3 regions of the Rummeliibacillus sp. BSL5 genome follow, and region 2 is predicted to be linked to each of the others. Evidence: riboswitches for the same ligand, from Rfam matches in the RefSeq annotation. Region 2 holds a riboswitch; each other region holds the start of a gene.
The links. A riboswitch is a leader RNA that binds a small molecule or an ion and turns the genes downstream of it on or off. The one in region 2 is predicted to bind S-adenosylmethionine.
Positions count from the first base shown of each region.

Region 1: it holds a riboswitch for S-adenosylmethionine, as region 2 does, so the genes downstream of both, RCJ93_RS10205 (O-acetylhomoserine aminocarboxypropyltransferase/cysteine synthase family protein) here and RCJ93_RS11395 (methionine ABC transporter ATP-binding protein) in region 2, are expected to answer to the same signal.
Region 3: it holds a riboswitch for S-adenosylmethionine, as region 2 does, so the genes downstream of both, RCJ93_RS03580 (methionine ABC transporter ATP-binding protein) here and RCJ93_RS11395 (methionine ABC transporter ATP-binding protein) in region 2, are expected to answer to the same signal.

Region 1 covers NZ_JAVGCV010000001.1:2,058,589-2,063,925, reverse strand. The annotation lists gene RCJ93_RS10215 (hypothetical protein) at 1-1,597, shown strand, start outside; gene nfsA (oxygen-insensitive NADPH nitroreductase) at 1,651-2,382, opposite strand; SAM riboswitch class I at 2,559-2,670, shown strand; gene RCJ93_RS10205 (O-acetylhomoserine aminocarboxypropyltransferase/cysteine synthase family protein) at 2,780-4,075, shown strand; gene RCJ93_RS10200 (homoserine dehydrogenase) at 4,307-5,293, shown strand.
Region 2 covers NZ_JAVGCV010000002.1:178,475-183,811, forward strand. The annotation lists gene RCJ93_RS11375 (arsenate reductase family protein) at 65-421, shown strand; gene gcvH (glycine cleavage system protein GcvH) at 500-883, shown strand; gene RCJ93_RS11385 (hypothetical protein) at 972-1,313, shown strand; gene RCJ93_RS11390 (thioredoxin family protein) at 1,328-1,636, shown strand; SAM riboswitch class I at 1,693-1,798, shown strand; gene RCJ93_RS11395 (methionine ABC transporter ATP-binding protein) at 1,888-2,913, shown strand; gene RCJ93_RS11400 (methionine ABC transporter permease) at 2,903-3,571, shown strand; gene RCJ93_RS11405 (MetQ/NlpA family ABC transporter substrate-binding protein) at 3,623-4,441, shown strand; gene RCJ93_RS11410 (LysR family transcriptional regulator) at 4,479-5,337, opposite strand, start outside.
Region 3 covers NZ_JAVGCV010000001.1:675,307-680,643, forward strand. The annotation lists gene RCJ93_RS03565 (M20 family metallopeptidase) at 1-978, opposite strand, end outside; gene RCJ93_RS03570 (MetQ/NlpA family ABC transporter substrate-binding protein) at 1,024-1,866, opposite strand; gene RCJ93_RS03575 (methionine ABC transporter permease) at 1,885-2,535, opposite strand; gene RCJ93_RS03580 (methionine ABC transporter ATP-binding protein) at 2,525-3,556, opposite strand; SAM riboswitch class I at 3,653-3,755, opposite strand; SAM riboswitch class I at 3,899-3,999, opposite strand; gene RCJ93_RS03585 (PA2928 family protein) at 4,632-5,337, opposite strand, start outside.

The DNA.
Region 1 (5,337 bases), on a different contig from region 2:
TAAAACATCGTTTAAATTAAAATTTGGCTTATTTATTTTTATTGTAGGAACATTAATTTCGAGCATTGTCTTCTATGTAACTAAATTAGATCAAAATTGGTCTGTAATATGGCCTGTTATTTTAGTTCTTGCTATCATTGGTCTTTTATTATCCACAGGAATGGAACGTAAAATAAAAGGTTTAATCGCTTTTGCTAGTTTAATTTATTTTGGTTATCTTTTAGCTGCTCCTGTTTTTAACGCCAATCAAAAATTTGAGTCGGCGGATATGGATCACAAAGTGGAAATGAAAGCGTTTGATGACACAAAAACGCCTGCAAGTGTTCCACCAAAATTCGCACGAAATAAGATGAAGAAGGCCTTTAGCCAAGTGCCAAATCCTAGCTATTATGAATTAGGAGAATTGCAGATCCAAAAAGTAGCGGGCGAATATGTTTATATTGCACCCGTTGAGTTTTCTGACTTTTTTAAATGGATGAAGGGGAAGGTTTCGCCAGGGTATCTCATTATGAGTGCAACCGATTCATCTAACAATCCAAAGTTCGTTAAATCTGAAATGGTTTACACAGCTTCTGGCTATTTTAACAATAATGTCGAACGCCACATGAGACTTGCTAATCCAAAAGAAATTTTTTATGGCGATCCACAATTGGAAGTAGACGATGACGGCAAGCCGTATTACATCAGAACGTATGGAAAATTCATTTCTGCGCGTAAGGGCTTTGATCCAAAGGGCATTGTTATGGTAGATGTAAAAACAGGCGCTTCTAAAACGTATACATTAGATAAAATACCTGCCTTTATTGACGGAGCAATCTCTCCAGAAGCGGTAAGTCGACAAAATGAATATTTCGGCAAATATGTGCATGGCTTTTGGAATAGTCTAGTCGGCAAGAAAGATGTGAAATTGCCATCAGATGAAGGGACAGAAGCAAATGTCAGCCCTGTTTTTGATGAGAATGGAACCATGTATTATTTCACTGATTTTAGAAGCCCGAAAAAAGGCGTAGATTCTATGCTTGGCTACTCTTTAACAGACGCTCGCACAGGTCATGCAACGTACTATACAGGCAATAAAGAAGAATCCTATATGGATTCACAGGGTGCTATTCAAATCATTGAGAAAAAATTCATTGAGAAAAAATGGCGTGCTTCTATGCCGATTATCTACAATTTTTACGGTGAAGCTAGCTGGCTTGTACCAGTATTAGATTCCAATGGCTTCCTGCAAAATTACTCGATTGTGTCTGCAGCAAGGCCTGAACTTTCAGTATCTGCAGCAACTCCAAATGAAGCATTAAGGCAATATAAAACAATTATCTCCCGAATTGGCAACAGTTCGTTAAAAGGAACATCTGCAGCAGAAGAAAAAGAAGCTCAAGGAAAAGTAGTCCGCGTTTATAAAGAAAAGAATGGGGATTTCACTACTGTTTCCTTCTTGCTAGATAATAAAGAAAATTATATTGTGAGTTCAGAAGTGGCTCCTCTCGCCGTCTATCTGAAAGAAGGTGACACTGTAAAGCTGAAATATGTGAATTCAAGCGAAGTCTTTTTACCAGTAAAAGAAATGGTTATAGAGGGAATCGAAGAAAAATAATTAAAAAAGCTCTATAAGGTAGACGAAAGCCAAAAACCTTATAGAGCTTTTTTCTATTTCCAAGTAAATCCTTTGGTTGCAAGAAAGTCTTTGATAAATGGACGACGCTGTTCAACTAAGAAATCAGCCATTTGTTTTGTCCAATTCGACATTTTTTGATTCGATGAACGATGTTGGTAGTATTCTTCTAATGTCGCATCATATTCATCAAGTAATGTATCGTATTTTTCTTCATCATAGCTATTTTCATGCAGCACGGCATCCAGTGGAAGTCTTGGTTTTGTTTCATTTCTTTTCGTCGGTTTTCCGATTGTCATGGCGAACATAGGGAAAACGTGTTCAGGCAGATTGAATAATTCGCTGATCTCAGCTGGGTTATTACGCGCACCGCCAATATAACAAATACCGTATCCTTCTGATTCAGCAGCAATAACAAAGTTTTGTGCAAATAGCGCTACGTCGGCTACGCCTGCAAGAAGGTTTTCAGCAGAATCAGCCACAATTTCTACACCTTGCTTTTTGCCGGCAGCCTCCAAACGCTTGAAGTCAACGCAGAATAAGAAAGAAGCACCTGCTGTTTTGAATTGGAACTCATTGTTAGAGAGCTCGCCTAATTTTTTCTTTTTGTCAGCATCAGTTACCCAGATGACACTGTATGCTTGGATGAAATGTGAGGTAGCAGCCATTTGTGCTGTTTCAATTAAATCTCGTACAACCTCTTTTGGTATCTCTTCACCTGTATATTTTCGAACAGATGAATGGCTACGCAATAAATCTTTAACCATCTGTAGAACAACTCCTATTTTGTGGATTTCTTTAATTAACTATAGGAGAAATTGTAGGAAATGACTAGCGAAACGAATCCGCTTGTATGTAATATTTAGAAATATCAAAAAATAGTATTGACTTTTTAAAATGCAATACCTATACTTACAACAACAAGATGGAACAGAATAAATTACCTTTATCAAGAGTGGCGGAGGGAAAGGCCCTGCGATGCCCGGCAACCAGTAAGTTATCTTACATGGTGCTAATTCCTACAGATTCTTTATTGCGGATCTGACAGATAAGGGGAGGAAAATGCTAATGACCCTCTTCTTATGTGAAGAAGGGTTTTTCTTTTGGAAAATCCTTGCCACATGCCTCAGATTTCCATCTCAAACTATATTAGGGGGAATTAGAATGACAGAATTTCGTAAAGAGACTTTAGCAGTACGTGGAGGCCAAACGCCTGATCCTACAACTGGTGCAATTGCAGTGCCGGTATACCGAACTACAGCCTATAGGTTTAATGATACAGAGCATGCAAGGAAATTATTCGCCTTGGAAGAGCCAGGTAACATTTATTCTCGAATCATGAATCCTACTGTTGATGTCTTTGAAAAACGAGTAGCCCTGCTTGAAGGTGGAACAGCAGCGGTTGCTTTATCATCAGGCATGGCGGCCATTTCATTTTCTATTTTAAATATAGCGCGTGCTGGTGATCATATAGTTTCAGCTGCGAGTGTATATGGAGGAACGTACAATTTATTTGCCAATACTTTGCCACGATACGGAATCAATACTACATTTGTAGATGAACGGAAGCTTGAAGATTTTGAAGGTGCAATCCAAAAAAATACAAAAGCGATTTATGTTGAAACGATTGGTAATCCTAGTCTTTCAGTAGCAGATATCGAAAGTATTGCGGATGTTGCCCATCGACACGAAATCCCTCTAATCATCGACAATACATTTGCATCACCGATTGGATGCAATCCTATCGAATATGGTGCTGATATTGTGATTCACTCTGCGACTAAGTGGATTGGCGGGCACGGTACGACAATCGGTGGTGTTGTGGTGGATGCAGGCAAGTTTGATTGGACACGAGGTAAATTCCCTGACTATACAGAAAGAGATGAATCCTATCATGGCATCCGATATGGCATTGATGTGAGTAATGCAGCTTTCACTACACGCCTGCGCGTACAATTGCTGCGCGACTTTGGGCCAACGCTTAGCCCAGATGCTGCCTTCCAGTTATTACAGGGTCTTGAAACACTGCATCTTCGTGTGCCTTATCATAATGAAAATGCTAGAAAGGTAGCTGAATACTTACGTCAGCATCCTCAGGTGGAATGGGTAGGATACAACGGCTTCTCTGATAGCGAATTCGCTCCTCTTGCCAAAAAATATCTAAAGAATGGTTATGGCTCTGTTCTTACATTTGGAATTAAAGGGGGCAGAGATGCTGGACGCGAATTTATCGACAATGTCGAATTGTTCTGCCACGTGGCAAATGTAGGAGATGCCCGCTCATTGATTATTCATCCAGCCTCTACTACTCATCAACAATTAAACAGTGAAGAGTTGAAAAAATCAGGCGTGCCAGAGGAATTAATTCGCTTATCTATTGGGTTAGAAGCAATCGATGATATCATCTCTGCACTAGAAGAAGCATTCACAAAGGTAAGCCCAAAAGTTGCAGCAAAATAATTTGTTAATGAGTTTCACTTCGCCTCAGGGAAATAGCAGCATTTCCTAAGATTTTTAAATAAATAAAGAAAAGAGTGATGGATTGTCTTGTCACTCTTTTCATTTTGAATTGAATGAACACACTGTAAATACATATGTCTTTTATGGGAGGAATTATCTTGTAAACATACTCTGTGTAAGCTAAAATCATCAGTATGTAGATTAATTGATTAAGAGAATGGAGGCGGTTTTTTGAAAAAGGTAAAGGTTGCTATATTAGGTTTCGGTACAGTTGGCCAGGGGGTCTATCGCATATTAACAGAAAAGCGCAGTCAATTGAAACGGATGCTAGGTGTCGACCTAGAAGTAGCAAAAATCCTCGTAAGCAATCCGAATAAGCCACGTCCTCACGCTGCTAAAGAGTTGCTGACAAATCAAATAGAGGAAATCCTGGATATTCCGAATCTTGATGTTGTTTTCGAAGCAATTGTAGGAGAGGAACCTGCATATCAATACCTTGACCGCCTTATTGAAAAGGGATGCAACGTTATCACCGCTAATAAAGTGATGTTTTCTAAGCATGGTAAATCACTTCAGGAAAAAGCAGCGAAACAGGGAGTGCAGGTAGGTTTTGATGCAACAGTTGCAGGCGGCGTTCCTGTTATAAAAACGATGCAAAATCTGCTTCGTGTCAATGAGGTCCAGCGCATTCAAGGTATATTAAATGGAACATCCAATTACATATTGACCCAAATGCGTGCCAGAGGAATGGCATTTGAGGAAGCTTTAGAAGATGCACAGAAATTAGGCTACGCTGAAGCAGATCCTTATAACGATATATCAGGCCAAGATGCTTTTCGAAAACTAATGATCCTCAGTGAACTAGCATTTAAAGAGCAGCCAGATTGGAAGGATGTAAAAGTACAAGGTATTAATGAAATCACATCCCAACAAGTAAAAGAAGCAACTGAAAAAGGCATGCGCTACCGACATATTGCACTAGTCCAAAAAAATTATAAAACAGGCGAGGTGCATGCGACAGTTAGACCTGAGCTCATAGATCAGAGTCACCCTCTCTATTCAATTGAGGAAGTAAACAACGCTGTTGCCATTGAGGCGGATCTGCTAGGCACCGTAACACTTGTAGGGCCAGGAGCGGGAATGCTTCCGACTGCGAGCGTGATGGTGGAAGATTATGGAGATATGCTAACAAAGACTAAAACTGCTATTTCAATTTAACTCAATTAAAAGATATTTATCATAATATTGGTTTAAAAAGAAAG
Region 2 (5,337 bases):
TTGCGTATAAATAAGTGTCGCTCTACAATAGTAGGAGTATTTGTAGAGGAAAGAAGGAATGTTTATGCCAATCAATTTAATACAATATCCTAACTGTACAACCTGCAAAAAAGCGAAAGCTTGGCTGCTGAATCACAATATTCCATTTACGGAGCGTCACATTGTTGAAAGTACGCCTTCTGCGGAAGAAATTAAATCTTTTTGGAAGCTTAGTGGCTTGCCGCTGAAAAAGTTCTTTAACACCTCTGGGAAGAAATATCGTGAACTTGAGCTGAAAGATCGTCTAAAGGATATGAGCGAGGAAGACCAGCTTGCATTGCTTGCGTCAGACGGTATGCTTCTAAAGAGACCTATCGTTACAGATGGTCAAAAAATCACCTTAGGTTTTAAAGAAGAAGATTTTGAAAATACATGGAAGTAGCTTATAGAATTGCTTGTTTTTAGATAAGGATTATGTCAAAATTAATATGAATATAAATACATATTTGGAGGGGTAGAAATGAGTAATATTCCAGCAAGTTTGCGTTATTCAGAAGAGCATGAATGGGTGAAAACAGAAGACGGTAAAGTACGCATCGGCATTACAGAGTTCGCACAATCTGAACTTGGCGATATCGTATTCGTAGAACTTCCAGAAGTAGGCGACGAAATCGTAGCAGACGAACCATTTGGTAGTGTTGAATCTGTTAAAACAGTTTCAGAATTATACGCGCCAATCTCAGGTAAAGTAGTTGAAATCAATGGAGAGTTAGAAGACAGCCCTGAATTCGTTAACGAATCACCATATGAAAAAGCATGGATGGTTGTTGTAGAACCTTCAGATTCATCTCAAATCGATGCGCTATTATCTGCTGAACAATACGGCGAATTAATCGAAGAATAATCTTATTCAAGCGCCTCACTATTCTGTGTTGGCGCTTTTTATATCAACTGAGAATATCGTCTGACTATCCAATGAGGAGGTGCGGGCATTGCCTGATAAAGTGCTTATAGTAGAGGGAAGGCAGGATAAGCTTCAAATAGCACCTCTATTGACAGAAAGCATTCCAATTATATGCACCAATGGAACGATTAGCGCAAGCAAGCTAGAAGAGTTGCTAACCCCTTACGAACAATATGATTTATACACATTATTCGATGAAGATTACTCAGGCGACCGCTTGCGGGCACTGATGAAAAAAGAGTATCCAGAGGCATATCATTTGCGTACACTCTCCTTATATAGACAGGTAGAAACGACTCCAAGAAAATATTTGGCAAGGGTCTTGTTAGCAGCAGATTTCGAAATTGACCCTGCTTATTTTATAGAATAGGGATGATCCAATCGATGCAAGAATGGTCAATTGAAGAATGGGAAAACACGAAAAAAAGCGGCCAATTGTGCGCTTTTTATCTCTATACGCCCATGTGTGGTACATGCATGGTTGCCTCTAAAATGATGGAGGTCATCCAGCAGACATTCCCACAAATCCCAATGGGCAAAATCAATTTGAATTATGCTGAAGAACTGGCATATGAATATCAGGTGGAAAGTGTTCCTTGCCTGTTAATCGCTGAAGATGGTGAAGTGCATGACAAAATATACGCTTTTCAGTCTGTGTCATATTTGTTTGAAAAGTTTCAAAAAAAGGATTGACGAACAAAATTCAGCATGGTAAAGTAACTAGCATAACCTAATTAAATATTGCGTTGCTCTTATTAAGAGAGGTGGAGGGAAGTGCCCTATGAAGCCCGGCAACCGTCACAGTTTGTGATATGGTGCCAATTCACACAAAGTGTAAACTTTGGAAGATGAGAGAACGGTTTTCGTATAAATACAATACGTAAGGCCTTTCTGTTTATCTTTAACAGAAAGGCCTTATTTTTTTTGATGAAAGGGGTTTGGCTATGATTCTCTTAAAGAATGTACTAAAAAAATATAAAACAGCAAGTGGATCCCTTACAGCTGTCCAAGATGCCAATTTGACGATCAGAAAAGGTGAAATATTTGGAATTATCGGTTACAGCGGTGCTGGTAAGAGTACAATGATTCGTTTGTTAAACGGGTTGGAAAAACCGACTTCAGGCACCGTACAAGTGAGCGGGTACGATATATCCACCATTAAGGGAAAAGAGCTGAGACAGGCAAGACAGAAGATCAGCATGATATTCCAGCATTTCAACCTGCTATGGTCGCGGACTGTGGAAGAAAATATCGCCTTCCCTCTTGAAATAGCGGGCGTTGGAAAAGAGGCACGCCAAAAGCGAGTAAGCGAATTAGTTGAAATGGTTGGCTTAAAGGGAAGAGAGAAAGCCTATCCATCCCAATTGTCAGGTGGGCAAAAACAGCGCGTAGGTATTGCAAGGGCATTAGCCAATAATCCAGAAGTGTTGCTTTGTGACGAAGCAACCTCAGCGCTTGATCCGGAAACAACAGATGCGATCCTAGATTTGCTTTTAGACATTAATGAAAAGCTGGGCATTACAGTTGTGCTTATTACACACGAAATGCATGTTATCCGCAAAATCTGTCATCGAGTGGCCGTGATGGAGGCTGGACAAATCGTAGAGCAAGGTAATGTTCTAGAAGTGTTCCAATCGCCAAAAGCAGACATCACAAAAAAATTCGTTTCTCAGGTAACAGAATCGGCAGAACATAAAGAATCGATTTCACAAATGCTGGATGATCCAAACAGCCAATTAATTCAGCTGACATTTGTCGGCAAGAAAGCTGAGCAGCCAGTGATTTCACATCTGATTCGCACATTCGATGTGGATGTAAATATTGTGCACGGAAATATTTCCGCTACCAAAAGCGGTCCATATGGCACACTGATCGTTCGCATTGCAGGCAATGAAGAAAATATAAATAAAGCCATTAAATACTTAGATGGGGAAGACGTTAAATCGGAGGTGATCCAACATGCTAACTAAGTTATTTCCAAATGTGGATTGGCTAGCAATGTGGGAAGCAACACAGGAAACTATTTATATGACAGTAGTCTCAACTGTGTTCACCTTTGTCATTGGACTTTTATTAGGAATTATCCTATTTTTGAGCAGTCCCAATCAATTATGGGCAAATAAACTAGTCAATTGGCTGACCGGATCAGTCGTGAATATTTTCCGCTCTATTCCATTTATTATCCTGGTCATCCTCCTTATCCCATTTACTAACATGCTATTGGGAACGATTCGAGGAGCGAACGCAGCATTGCCGGCATTAATTATCGGTGCTGCACCTTTCTACGCGAGACTAGTATTGATTTCTTTCCGGGAGATTGATAAAGGGGTGATCGAGGCAGTCAGATCTATGGGCGCTAAAACAAGCACATTGATTTGGAAAGTCTTAATCCCAGAATCATGGCCAGCTTTAATCTCTGGCATTACAGTGACAGCTGTAGCATTAGTCGGCTATACAGCAATGGCGGGCATCATTGGAGCAGGAGGCCTAGGCGACTTAGCCTTTTTAGATGGATTCCAACGTAGCCGTACCGACGTCGTATTCGTTGCCACTGTGTTTATATTAGTCATCGTGTTTGTTATCCAAATAGTGGGTGACTTTATTACAGCAAGGCTTGATAAACGATAATTTGGTTGAACCGTTCAGACGTTCACATAAAACGAAAGGGAGTTATGAAAAATGAAGAAACTTGTAGCAGGAATTCTTACCGCATCGTTGGCACTTAGCCTAGCAGCATGCGGAAACAAAGACAAAGCAGCATCAGACAAAGAATTGGTAGTGGGTGCATCTAATACGCCTCATGCCATCATTTTGGAAAAAGCGAAGCCAATTCTTAAAAAAGAAGGCATTGATTTGAAGATTGAAAAATATCAAGATTATGTGTTGCCAAACAAAGATTTAGATAATGGTGATCTTGATGCCAACTACTTCCAACACATTCCGTATCTTGAAGAGCAAATGAAAGATAATAACTATGATTTTGCGATTGCCGGCAAAATTCACATCGAACCAATCGGCGTCTATTCACAAAAATATAAATCACTTGATAAGTTGCCAGATGGAGCGACTATTCTAATCTCCAACTCTGTGACTGACCAAGGTCGTACACTTCAATTGCTTCAAGCAAACAAGTTGATTACGCTTAAAAAAGGTGTAGATCCTACTAAAGCAGTCATTAAAGATATTGATGAAAATCCGAAACACTTAAAAATCGATGGCGGCACTGCACCTGAAATGCTAGTGCAAATGTACAAAAACGGGGAAGGCGATGCAGTTGTCATCAACTCTAATTTCGCCATTGATGCTGGTTTAGTCCCAACAAAAGACGCTATTGCTATTGAAAGCTCTGATTCACCATATGTAAACGTAGTAGCAGTGAAGAAGAAAAATAAAGACAACAAAGCAGTGAAAAAACTAGTAGATGCCCTGCATTCAAAAGAAATCCAAGACTTCATTACGAAAGAATGGAAAGGGTCAGTTGTACCGGTCTCTAAATAAAACAAAAAGGTGTAAGCATTTAATGCTTACACCTTTTTTATAATTTAAATTGCGACAGCCGTGAGAATAGTTGGCATACAAAGTCTAAAAAGATTTTTTCAGAAGGGGCCAGGTCACGATTGCGTGGATAGATAACCCCAACATTTCGTGTGAATGGCGGATTGGTGAGCGTCAACTTAGCTGTACGACGAGGTGTAGCATCGTAAAATGCACTTTCCGGTAGTAGGCTTACGCCGATTCCTGCGGCAACCAAGCCCTTTAAAGCATCTAAATCTTCACCCATCGTTGTGATATGTGGTGTAAAACCGACGGATTTGCAAGCTTCTACAGCAACCTGATGTAGTATGTAATCTCTCGGAAACACAACAAAAGGATCTTTGTGAAGGTCGGCCAATTGGATTTCCTTTTTATTTGCCAGACGATGGTTTTCAGGGACCAAAGCGGCGATGTTTTCAGTAAAAAGTATTTTCATATCAATCGATTCTTCGTTTGCTGGAACGGGCCCTAAGAAAGCTAAGTTTAATTCACGATCCTTTACAGCCTGGATCAGATAGCGATAAGACCCTTGGCGTAATTGAAAAGAAACCGTCGGATGTTCTTTCTTGAAGGCTGATATGATGGTCGGCAGCAAAAAACTAGCCAGGCTTGTAGGAAAGCCGATTTTAATCGTTCCTTCTTCAGGGTTCAAGTATTCTTCAATCTGTTTTTGTGCAAAGTCGATGGCTTTCAATGATTCCAGTGTGTGTTCATAAAATACTTTGCCTATAGGCGTAAGCTTCACATTTCGACCAATGCGTTCAAATAGTTTAACACCTAGTTCATCCTCTAAATTGGCGATTTGCCTGCTGACTGCTGATTGTGCCACTTGCAGTTTTTCAGCAGCAATCGAAATATGC
Region 3 (5,337 bases), on a different contig from region 2:
GCTGATATTACCTGCATCTGTAGAGCCGATTCCATCACGTCCGCCAGCAACCTTTTCCCCTAACTCTTCTATTATGTCTTTAAACACTTCATTGAATGTATCATTAAGCAACAGATTATCTACTTCATTTTGGAAGGCAATTATATTAAGTTTTGCCCCAGTTGCGAGTGCTGCTCCTTCAGCGATAGCTTTTACACGTTTGGTTACTTCGTTCAAACCTTTTCTTGTTGCTGCTCGAATGAAGAATCTAGCTTTTGCATATTCAGGCACAATATTCGGTGCATCTCCACCATGTGTAATAATGCCGTGAATACGAACATCACTTGTCACATGTTGGCGTAGGGCATTAATGCCATTAAACAATTGAATAACAGCATCTAGTGCATTGATACCTTTTTCAGGGGTTGCTGCTGCATGCGCCGCTGCTCCGATAAACTCGAAATCGAGCGGATCTACTGCAAGCGAAGGCGATGTTAGATTGGTTACACCTTGGGGATGAATCATCATTGCCGCATCGATTCCTTCTACTAATCCGTGTTTCACAAAGCTACCTTTCGCGCTTCCATTTGGTCCTCCCTCTTCAGCAGGTGTACCAAAGACAACCGCTTCTCCACCAACTTCATCCAGCACTTTGCTTAAACTGATAGCAGCAGCAACACTCATGGTTCCAATAATATTATGCCCACATGCATGACCGATTCCAGGAAGAGCATCATATTCAGCTAAAAAAGCAATTGATGGACCTGGTTTAGTAGATTTATAGCGAGCAACAAATGCTGTTTTGTGACCAGCCACATCCCTCTCTACTGCAAAACCTTCTTCTTGGAGAAGGTTTGTTAATTCTTCAGAAGCAAAAAATTCCTCATTTCCGATCTCTGGATTATTATGAATCTTGTGGCTTGTTTCAATATACCTTCCTTGATTAACATCAACATTGGTAGTTATTGCCTCACTTAAATGTATAAGTACATGTGTCATATTAGATTCTCCTCATATTTTATTAAACTTCTAGCAACAATCTTTCTACCAACCTATTTTCTTCAATGGTACAAATGTTGGGATCAGTGTGCCGCCATATTCTTTATTGATAAATTTCGCTGTATCTTCCTCTTGGTATAACTCTGCAATTCGTTTTAATGTTTTGTTGTTTTTATCTTTGTCATTCACTGCGATAATGTTCAGATAATCAATTGCTGTCTCGCTCTCATGGAAAATTGAATCTTTGATTGGATTAAGGCTTGCATCTCGAGCAATACCATTATTAATAACGCCTGCATCCACATCTTCTAATGCTCTCGGTATTTGAGCAGGAGCAGTAGGAATAAGCTCAATATTTTTAGGGTTTTCAATAACACTATCTTTAATAGAACCTAAGCCATCATAACCATCTACTAATTTTATAAGGCCAGCCTGCTGTAGTAATAAAAGGGCTCTCCCTTGATTTGAAACATCATTTGGCAAAGCAATCTTTGCACCTTTTTTGATATCTTTAATGTCCTTCAATTTGTTTGAGTAAACAGCCATTGGTGCTAAACATGTTGTAGCAATTGGAACAAGTTTAAGATTATGTTCTTTAATAAATTGGTCAAAATAAGCAACAGTTTGGAATGAATTGGCATCCAACTCACCATCTGCTAACGCTGTATTTGGAAGTACGTAATCATTAAAAGATACAAGCTTAATTTTGATTCCTTCTTTAGCTGCTTTTTTCGCTACATAATCCCAAATTTGCGTATCTGTCCCCGTAATGCCGATTTTATATGTTTTTGATTTTCCATCTGCCTCCTTCCCGCTGGATTCGCTTGAACAGGCTGCCGTAAAAATAACTAGTGACAGCACAAGAATGGATAGTAAACATTTTTTCATTTTAATTTCCTCCTTAGATTAACCTCTTCTTATTTTTTTCGATAAAATGTTGCCAAATGACTGTAGCCCCTGAACCAAAACAATTAGTATGGCTACGGTAATTAGCATGGTGGTCGTATCAAAACGTTGATAGCCGAACGTTATGGCTAAGTCGCCAATACCACCGCCGCCTACGGTTCCTGCCATAGCCGATGCGCCAATCAGACCAATTGTCGCGATGGTAAAATTCACAATAAGTGAACTAAGAGCCTCAGGCAGTAAAAACCTGAAAATTGTCTGAAATGGAGTAGCCCCCATAGCATCTGCCGCCTCTAAAACACCTTTATCAACCTCTAGTAGCGAGCTTTCAACTAATCGAGCAATGTAAGGGCCTGCGTAGAAGACTAGTGGAACAATAGCTGCAGATGTTCCAATAGATGTTCCGACAATGAGCCGGGTAACTGGGATGATGGCTACGAGCAAAATAATAAAGGGCACAGATCGGAAAACATTGATCACTGCATTTAAAACCGTGAATACTGGAAGGTTCTCAATGATCTGTCCTTTACGAGTGACAAATAACAGGATGCCTAGCGGAAGGCCGATAATGATGGAAAAGATAAATGAAAAACCAACCATTTGAATAGTTTGAATGAGCGCTTCAATGATTTGTTCAGAATTAACTAGCATGTGCTACCACTTCCTTGTAAAGAATTTGTTGAGCTTGCATATATGATAATGCTCGTTTCACTTCCGTATCGGCTCCTTGGATTTCAACAATCAGTTTGCCAAAAGGAATACCTTGCAGTTCAGTAATATTGCCGAATAGCACATTGATTTCCACATCGAGAATTTTAGATAACTGTGATAAAAAAGGACTGCCTGTAGACTCGCCGACAAACGTAATATGGAAAATATGATTTAGTGCTTGCTTGCGTTCCATCATATTGAGAATTGATGGTGGAATTTGATCATGCATTACGGTACTAACAAAGTTTTGAGCAGTGTTAGTTTTCGGCGCGGAAAAGATATCAAATACTGTTCCTTCCTCGATCACTTTCCCCGCTTCCATCACAGCCACTCTGTCGCATATTTCTCGAATTACAGCCATTTCATGCGTGATCATTAAAATCGTAATCCCATACTCTTTGTTAATCTTCTTCAAGAGTTCCAATATGGAACCCGTTGTCTGTGGATCTAGAGCAGAGGTCGCTTCATCACAAAGTAGAATTGAAGGCTGTGTTGCTAAAGCCCGCGCTATGCCTACGCGTTGTTTCTGGCCGCCGGATAGTTGATCAGGATAGACTTGAGCTTTGTCACCTAAACCAACGAATTCAAGTAATTCTGAAACCCTTTGTTTGATTTGATCCTTAGGAACTTTACTTAAAATAAGCGGCATGGCTACATTTGCATATACTGTTTTGGAATTGAGCAAATTAAAGTGTTGAAATACCATACCAATGCTTTTCTTTACTTCGCGAATTCGCTTTTTGCTAATGGTTGTTAAGTCATGGCCGTCTACTATGACTTTTCCGGAAGTAGGTTTTTCTAGTGAATTTACACAACGAATTAAGGAGCTTTTTCCTGCACCACTGAAGCCGACTACGCCAAATATTTCACCTTTATTAACTTTTAAATTAATCGAATTTAATGCTCGTATCTCCTTTCCTCCGCTGTTATACACTTTAGAAACATTTTGGAATTCTATCATCCGTTCAATCTCCTTCCGATTTTTTCAACAAAAAAGTCCTTCTCCATGGAAGAAGAAGGACAGTAAGACATATGACTTCATATGTACGGAAACGTCTTCTTATCTTCCAAGCTTAATCGCTTGCTGGAATTGGCACGGTGCAAAAATGTCCGCTGCCGAGGTTTCAAAGGGCCAGTCCCTCCACCTCTCTTGATAAGAGCAATATTTAATTAAGTATATGTGGTACATCTGCTAAACTGTGTTTTTAATTCCCCCTTTCAAATTAATTTTGCCATAAAAAAATCCTTCTCCATGGAAGAAGAAGGACACAAAGACATATGGCTTCATATGTACAAATACGTGTTCTTATCTTCCAAGCTTAATCGCTTGCTGGAATTGGCACGGTGCATATGTCCGTTGCCGAAGCTTCACAGGGCCAGTCCCTCCGCTTCTCTGGATAAGAAAAATGATTATTTGATTGATTTTTACTATACATGGTCATTTTTGAATTGTCAATATAAAATAATATTTTAAAAGATTTTTATTTTTCTTATTGCTGTTTCTTTTATTATTTATATAGACTAACGAGGTTTATATATTTATTATTTTTATCTATTTTCAATGATTATTTATCTAATAAGCACTATATATTTTAGAAAATTTTGTTAAAATGTTATTACCCACATTTTACAAAGGAGTAATTCTATGAAAAAAATACTGACTTTTTTTTTGCTTGTAAGCTTTGTATTTCTTCTTAATTTTCTTATTTTAGGTCTTACTCGTACATTGCTACCTTATTGGACTTCTTTCTTTATCATTTGTTTAGTCATTTTCTTAGTTAATTTCTTCCGATCAATGAATAAAAATTTAACAGTAACATTTATTTTTATGGGTGTTGCATTGGGTTGTTTAGGTTTATGTTTATTTTCTTTTTTGATTACTAGTGGATATGAAATTTACAAATAAAAGTGGAAAAATACTCTTTCCAATTTAAAAGCCGATGAAATTTTACAGCTAAGTAGAATTTCATCGGCTTTTATAGATGTTTATAGTAAATAAAGTAGAAGAAAGAGACTTTAGTAATTTCGTTTAATAATTATTTTCCAAGCTTATAATCATACTGATAAACTACTTTCCCTGTCTCTTTGTTGATTTTATATTGATAACGCCCCGTCCAAGCATAGACAAACTTTGTGTCAGCGAATACTTCTAATGAAGTGGTGGCATTTTCAAGTGGAGCATCTAAAAGTTGCTCCCAAATCAAGTCTCTTTTCGTAAGATCAAGCAAGGCTAAGGTCTGACGATTATCGTTTCGCTTTTTCTGATAAACAATGAGCTGCTTTTCAACAGGTTTACTTTCAACTAGCCTTACGCCCATTAGCTCGGGGTAAAGTTTTTTTATTTTATCGCTTCGCTTTTCAACGCCAGCTACACGTTCATCCCATCCTACAGGTAAAGTACGTATTTTATCAGCATAACTCGGATCTTCTTTTATCTCATTCGTAGCTAAATTTAATTTAAAATAACGACCATCTAAGCCGTAAAGATAGACTTTATTTGGACCTTTAATGGAATAGTCAGTATACATGTAGCTTAAATTATCTGCTAATACAGGGAATTTATGCAGAAAGTCTTTTTCATCTGCTTGCTTTTTCCCTGTCTTGGGATCTATAAAATAAAGGGTTTTCTTTTTATTATTTAACACCAACAGGCCTTCACTAGTCTCTCCTATTAAGTATTCTTGCCAAGTAGAGATCCTACTCCACAGCTTTTTACCAGTATGAAGATCAATAGCACTCATT